Regions from separate parts of the Brenneria tiliae genome, predicted to be linked through region 1. Evidence: predicted binding sites of a transcription regulator. Region 1 holds the regulator's gene; the other holds the start of a gene.
The links. The regulator LexA, encoded in region 1, represses DNA repair genes until DNA is damaged. The targets are predictions, from matches to a motif close to TNCTGTATGTACATACAGNA.
Positions count from the first base shown of each region.

Region 2: the regulator LexA is predicted to act here: its motif matches at 2,005-2,024, upstream of uvrA (excinuclease ABC subunit UvrA).

Region 1 covers NZ_JAKPCB010000098.1:263,922-267,339, reverse strand. The annotation lists gene dpiB (sensor histidine kinase DpiB) at 1-121, shown strand, start outside; gene dpiA (two-component response regulator DpiA) at 118-807, shown strand; gene lexA (transcriptional repressor LexA) at 942-1,550, shown strand; gene MFP24_RS13745 (DUF3861 family protein) at 1,752-2,030, shown strand; gene zur (zinc uptake transcriptional repressor Zur) at 2,093-2,602, opposite strand; gene MFP24_RS13735 (pirin family protein) at 2,712-3,413, opposite strand.
Region 2 covers NZ_JAKPCB010000100.1:371,557-374,974, reverse strand. The annotation lists gene uvrA (excinuclease ABC subunit UvrA) at 1-1,842, opposite strand, end outside; gene ssb1 (single-stranded DNA-binding protein SSB1) at 2,167-2,715, shown strand; gene MFP24_RS16865 (RES family NAD+ phosphorylase) at 3,149-3,418, opposite strand, start outside.

The sequences.
Region 1 (3,418 bases):
TGGGCTTTACCTGGTTGCCAGCTACGTCGGCCGTAGCGGCGGAGTCATTACTTTAGAAAACAATACGCCCTGCGGCACGCTCTTTTCCATATTTATTCCGAAAACGAAGGGATACCCATGACGAAGATAAATATATTAATCGTGGAGGATGAAACGCCATTGGCGGAAATGCACGTGGAGTTTATCCGACAGCATCGTGAATGCGGGCAAATATGGCTGGCGGGTAATTTGAGCCAGGCCCGGACGATGGTGGACCGTTTTAACCCCGATTTGATACTTCTGGACAATTTTCTACCCGATGGACAAGGCCTAAGCCTGTTGCATGAACTGACCCTGAATCACTTTGCGGGCGGTGTTGTGCTTATCACGGCGGACAGTGATATGGATACGGTGGCCGACGCTATTCGCTGTGGGGTGTTTGACTATCTCATCAAACCTATTGCCTATGAGCGTCTGAGTCAGACTCTGGAGCGTTTTTGGCATCGGCTGGATATGTTTAACCAGCATAATGGCATTAGCCAGAGCCAAATCGATGATATGTACAATGCTTATGCCCGGGGGAAGCCAAAAGAAAAATTACCTGCCAACATTGATGAACTGACGCTGAATAAAGTGCAATCGTTGTTTCATGGTGAGCAAACTCGCCATACGGCGGAAACCGTTGCGTTGCAGCTTGGATTGAGCCGGACCACCGCGCGGCGTTATCTGGAGTATTGTGCCGCCAGGCAGATGATTGAAGCTGAAATTGTTTACGGTAAGGTGGGGCGTCCGCAGCGGATTTACCGATTAATCCGCTCTGAGGATTGAAAAACGGGATGAAAAATCGGCAAAGCGACCGATTTAACGTACGGGACGGCATGAAGTTACTGATTTACCGGTTCCCAATTATTCCTTACCTGTATATACTCACAGCAAAACTGTATAAACAACCAGGGGGCGGAATGAAAGCATTAACAGCCAGACAGCAGCAGGTTTATGACCTGATCCGCGATCATCTTGCGCATACCGGTATGCCGCCGACGCGTGCGGAAATTGCCCAGCAGCTGGGATTTCGGTCGCCAAATGCCGCCGAGGAGCATTTAAAGGCATTGGCGCGCAAAGGCGTCATTGAAATCGTATCCGGCGCGTCGCGCGGTATTCGCCTGCTGATGGAAGAAGAGACCGGCATTCCGCTGATTGGCCGCGTCGCGGCGGGTGAGCCGCTGCTGGCTCAGCAGCATATCGAGTGCCACTATCAGGTCGACCCGTCCATGTTCAAACCAAGCGCCCACTTCCTGCTGCGCGTGAGCGGAATGTCGATGAAAGATATCGGTATTATGGATGGTGATTTGCTGGCGGTGCATAAAACGCAGGACGTCCGTAACGGGCAGGTGGTTGTGGCACGGATTGAAGATGAAGTCACGGTCAAGCGATTGAAAAAACAAGGTAATACCGTACATCTTCTGGCTGAAAACGAAGAGTTTTCCCCTATTGTCGTCGATCTGCGGCAGCAGAATTTCTCTATTGAAGGGCTGGCGGTCGGCGTTATTCGCAACGGCGACTGGAGCTGATTTTACGTCTTTGACACAGGCGATAGTCCCTGGCGTTTCTTATCGATTATCGCTCCGCTTGCGGGGCGATATGGCTGGGTTGGAAACGGGACGAAACGTGCGGTGGTGATAAAAACGATCGATTTCGGTCCGCCGGATCCAGTATCGTATCACAGGGAATAAACCTTATAATCACACCTGCGCCAAGTGGAAAACCAGCTTATGTCAAAACGCTATATCATTACCGTAAAAGATACGGAACAACCTGATAATGAAGTCTCATTTCCGTTCACCTCCCATGACGATCTAACCAAAATCCTTTCCTTATGCGACGGCAAAACAGCGCTGCCTGAAGAGCAGCTGTATCCATTTTTAGTCGGCATGAAACTGTTTGGCGAGGTAGTCACGCTTAACAGGAAAGAAGAGATGTTTCAAAAAATCCACCCGGCCCTAAAAGAGTTTATCGGCGATTTTAAGAAAAGCATCAAAAACAGCCAGTGAATAAGCAAGGGCGCGGTGAATGACGGACGGGACCGATCGGCCCTTGCAACCCTTTGCCGGAACTAGCGTTTCTTGATGGGAATGCTGTGGTCGTGATCGCAATGCTCCGTTTGTTTACAGGCCGCAACTTCCTGGCAGCCTTCACAAAGTCCGTGCGCCTCAATCACGCTGTGGCGCAGGGTAAAGCCCGCCTGCTGCGCCAGACCGCGCAGTATTTCCTCCACCCCTTCCGTCTGACGCTCGGTAACCTGAGCGCAGCGGTCGCAGATAAACAGCGCCGAGGTGTGGCTATGATCTTCGATATGGTGGCAAAGCACATAGCTGTTGTTTGACTCCACCCGATGAATAAATCCCTGCTCCAGCAGAAAATCCAACGCGCGGTAAACCGTCGGGGGTTTGGCCTGCGGCTCGGATAGGCGCAGCAGATCGAGCAGATCGTATGCGCTGATCGCAGCGGACTGCTGCGCCATCAGGCGTAACACTTCCAGCCGCTGCGGCGTCAAACGTACGCCGCGGTGCTGACAAATCTGTTCAGCCTGGGCAAGTAGTTTGTCCTGATTGGTTGAATCCATTGCCATATCACCCTGACGCATAAAGGAACCAGGCCGATATCTTACCACGGCTGCAAGAAAAGGCAGAACCAGTGACGTTCACCGGCCGCTAAAGATGGAGAGCGAAAACTTAAACCACCAGATCGATCAGCAAAGCGCGCAGCGGCGTCTCGGCCTGAATGGTCAACCCGCTTTCCTGGCGGATAAACGCGCCATCGCCGCAGCCCAGCCTGTCGCCGTCATGCCTGTTGCCGCTCACCGCCGCCGAGCCGTGCAGCAACTGGAGATAAGCCTGATTGCCGTTCAGTTTAATGCTCTGCCGCTCATTTTCCTGTAGTTCCAGGTGATGGACCCACACCTGCTGGCGCAGTTGCAGGCTGTTTTGCTCCCCCTCCGGCGAGGCCAGTAAACTTAGGGCGGTTTTATTCAGCCTCAACCGCTGCAGCGGGCAGTTTTCCCGCGTCGGGCAGGCGTCCAGCCACAGCTGCATACGCGTCAGCGGTTGGTTCGCGCTGGTATTATGTTCGCTGTAGCTGACGTTGGGCTGCGTCGCCAGCAGCAGCACGTCGCCCGTTTGGGCCTGGATATGGTGACCCTGGCTGTCGCGGTACTCCGCCTCGCCCTGAAGAATGATATTGAGGATATCGACGCGCGGGTAAGTGCGCGGTTGGAACGACGCGCCCGGCGCCAGCACTTCCTGATTCAGCACCCGCAGCGAGGCGTAGCCCAGCAGTTGCGGGTCGAAGTAATGGCCGAAAGAGAATGTATAGCGCGCCTGCAACCAGCCATAGTCAGCTTGACCGCATTGCTCTGCCGATCTTTTTATGATCATGGTAG
Region 2 (3,418 bases), on a different contig from region 1:
TTTCAGCACTTTGGTCGGGTCGGCGGGCACGCGCCGCTGCGGCACGTCAATCTTGCGTTTTCCGCTGAGGAACTGGCCTGTGAGCGATTCCGGCACCGCCATAATCTGCTGCATCGTCCCTTCCGCGACTATCTCGCCGCCGTGCACGCCCGCGCCGGGGCCGATATCAATCACATGGTCGGCGGCGCGAATCGCGTCTTCGTCATGCTCAACCACAATCACGGTGTTGCCCAGATTGCGCAGGTGAATCAGCGTTTCCAGCAGGCGTTCATTATCGCGCTGATGCAGGCCGATGGACGGTTCGTCCAGCACGTACATCACCCCGACCAGCCCGGCGCCGATCTGGCTCGCCAGACGGATACGCTGCGCTTCGCCGCCGGAGAGGGTTTCCGCCGAGCGCGACAGCGACAGGTAATTCAGCCCCACGTTGACCAGAAATTTCAGCCGATCGCCGATTTCCTTCAGCACTTTCTCGGCGATTTTGGCGCGCTGTCCGCTCAGTTTCATGTTCTGAAAGAAGCTCATCGCATGGCCGATGCTCATATCGGAAATTTGCGGCAGCGTGGTCTGCTCAACGAATACGTGGCGCGCCTCTTCGCGCAGCCGCGTGCCGCCGCAGCTGGCGCAAGGGCGATTGCTGATAAATTTCGCCAGCTCTTCGCGCACCGCGCTGGACTCCGTCTCTTTATAACGGCGCTCCATATTATGCAGCACCCCTTCAAACGGGTGACGGCGCACCGAGGTATCGCCCCGGTCATTGATATATTTAAACTCGACGTTTTCCTTGCCTGAACCGTACAGGATCAGCTTCTGGAGTGATTCGCCCAGGCTGTCGAACGGCGCATCGACATCAAACTTATAGTGCTCCGCCAGCGAGCGCAGCATCTGGAAATAGTAGAAGTTACGCCGATCCCAGCCGCGGATCGCCCCGCCCGCCAGCGACAGCTCGGCGTTCTGTATTACCCGGGCCGGATCGAAAAACTGCTGTACCCCCAGGCCGTCGCAGCTGGGGCAGGCGCCCGCCGGGTTATTGAACGAAAACATGCGCGGTTCCAGCTCATGCATGCTGTAACCGCACACCGGACAGGCGAAATTGGCCGAGAACAGCAGTTCGGGCACCGTCGGGTCGTCCATATCCGCCACCACCGCGCTGCCGCCGGACAATTCCAGAGCGGTTTCAAACGACTCCGCCAGACGCTGCGCCAGATCGTCGCGCACTTTGAAGCGATCGACGACGACTTCGATGGTGTGCTTTTTCTGCAATTCCAGCGGCGGCGGATCGGACAGATCGCACACTTCGCCGTCGATACGCGCCCGGATGTAACCCTGCGTCGCCAGATTTTCCAGCGTCTTGCTGTGCTCGCCCTTGCGATCTTTCACCACCGGCGCCAGCAGCATCAGCCGCTTGCCCTCCGGCTGAGACAGTACGTTATCCACCATCTGACTGACGGTCTGCGCGTCCAGAGGAACGTCATGCTCCGGGCAGCGCGGCTCGCCGACGCGTGCAAACAGCAGGCGCAGGTAATCGTGAATTTCGGTAATGGTGCCGACGGTGGAGCGCGGGTTGTGCGACGTCGATTTCTGCTCAATGGAAATGGCGGGCGACAACCCTTCGATATGATCGACGTCCGGTTTCTCCATCAGCGACAAAAACTGGCGCGCGTAGGCGGAGAGAGATTCAACGTAACGCCGCTGCCCTTCGGCATATAACGTATCAAACGCCAGCGATGACTTACCTGAACCCGATAATCCGGTGATCACTATCAGCTTGTCGCGAGGAATTATCAGGTTGATATTCTTGAGATTATGAGTACGGGCACCACGAACTTCGATCTTATCCATTCACACACTTCCCGAAATAAATACGGTTTTGCATTATCTCGCGGACGGAGACAACCGGTACGAAACATGCAATTATGGCACAAAAAAAACGCCAGGCGCGTTTTTAGCATTGACGGAAACAGCCGGTAAAGGCAGCGAACCGGGATAGCCTACCACCAAAAAGGCTGAATGGATATCCAGTTATTGGCGCGTTTTTTATGCAACCGCTGCAATCAGCACTTTCATTGCTGAAGCTATTTCGCAGGTATGATAGAAATTCGTATCATGCTAAAATCGATCGTTTAGACTTAAGATAAATCGAGTGATTCATCAGGAGACACGAGCATGGCCAGCAGGGGCGTTAATAAAGTGATTCTTGTCGGAAATCTGGGGCAGGACCCGGAAGTTCGCTATATGCCGAATGGCGGTGCGGTTGCCAACATCACGCTGGCCACGTCGGAAAGCTGGCGTGACAAGCAAACCGGCGAGCAGAAAGAGAAAACCGAATGGCATCGCGTGGTGCTGTTCGGCAAACTGGCTGAAGTCGCGGGCGAATACCTGCGTAAAGGTTCTCAGGTTTATATCGAAGGTTCGCTGCAAACCCGTAAATGGACCGATCAGTCCGGCGTAGACAAATACACCACCGAAGTGGTGGTCAACATCGGCGGCACCATGCAAATGCTGGGCGGCCGTCAAGGCGGCGGCGCACCGGCCGGCGGCGCGGGCGCGGGCGGGCAGCAATCCGGCGGCTGGGGCCAGCCGCAGCAACCGCAGGGCGGCAATCAGTTCAGCGGCGGCGCCGCGCCAGCGCAGCAAGCGCGCCCGGCACAGAACAACGCCCCGGCGGCAGGCAACGAACCGCCGATGGACTTTGACGACGATATTCCGTTTTGATCCGGCATTAAAATATCTTTCGTCATCTCAATAAAGCCCCGTAATTCGGGGCTTTCAGATTGCTGACAAACCCACTCCGCCATAGTCATCCCCGCGTAGGCGGGGATCTGCTTTCAGCTAGTGCGTTGATATCAGGAAGATTCCTGCCTACGCAGGAATGACGGATTTGGATTTGCTATCACCAATGGCTACTTTGTCAATGGTCTGAAAGCCCCGTAATTCGGGGCTTTATTATTTTCTTCATTAGCTTAAAAGCGGTACTACTTATACCCTAAATAATTCGAGTTGCAGGAAGGCGGCAAGGGAAGGAATCCCGATGAGCTTACTCAAGTAAGTGATTCGGGTGACTGAGCGTAGCCAACGCACCTGCAGCTTGAAGTATGACGGGTATAGATATCTTTTAGTACCGACGCCTGGTTAGCGGCGATGTCGACTATTTCATTAATCGCCGGTCAAAGAAGAATGGCAGTTCTCGCGTACTGCTCAGGCACGGCGTAAAGCCGGGATGGTGCGGATTAAGTACGGCATTATTCTCGGCTGGAATGATGCTGGACGGTATAATAAGCGCCACACCCTCGGCGGATTGTAACCACCCTGTTCCAATATCCATAGTCGATACGGTCGCGGGATCCCGCCGCCAGTTATCAGGAAAAAATTCTGGCGCGAGGGAGGCGACATCGTCGTCAGGAACGTCAATACTGAA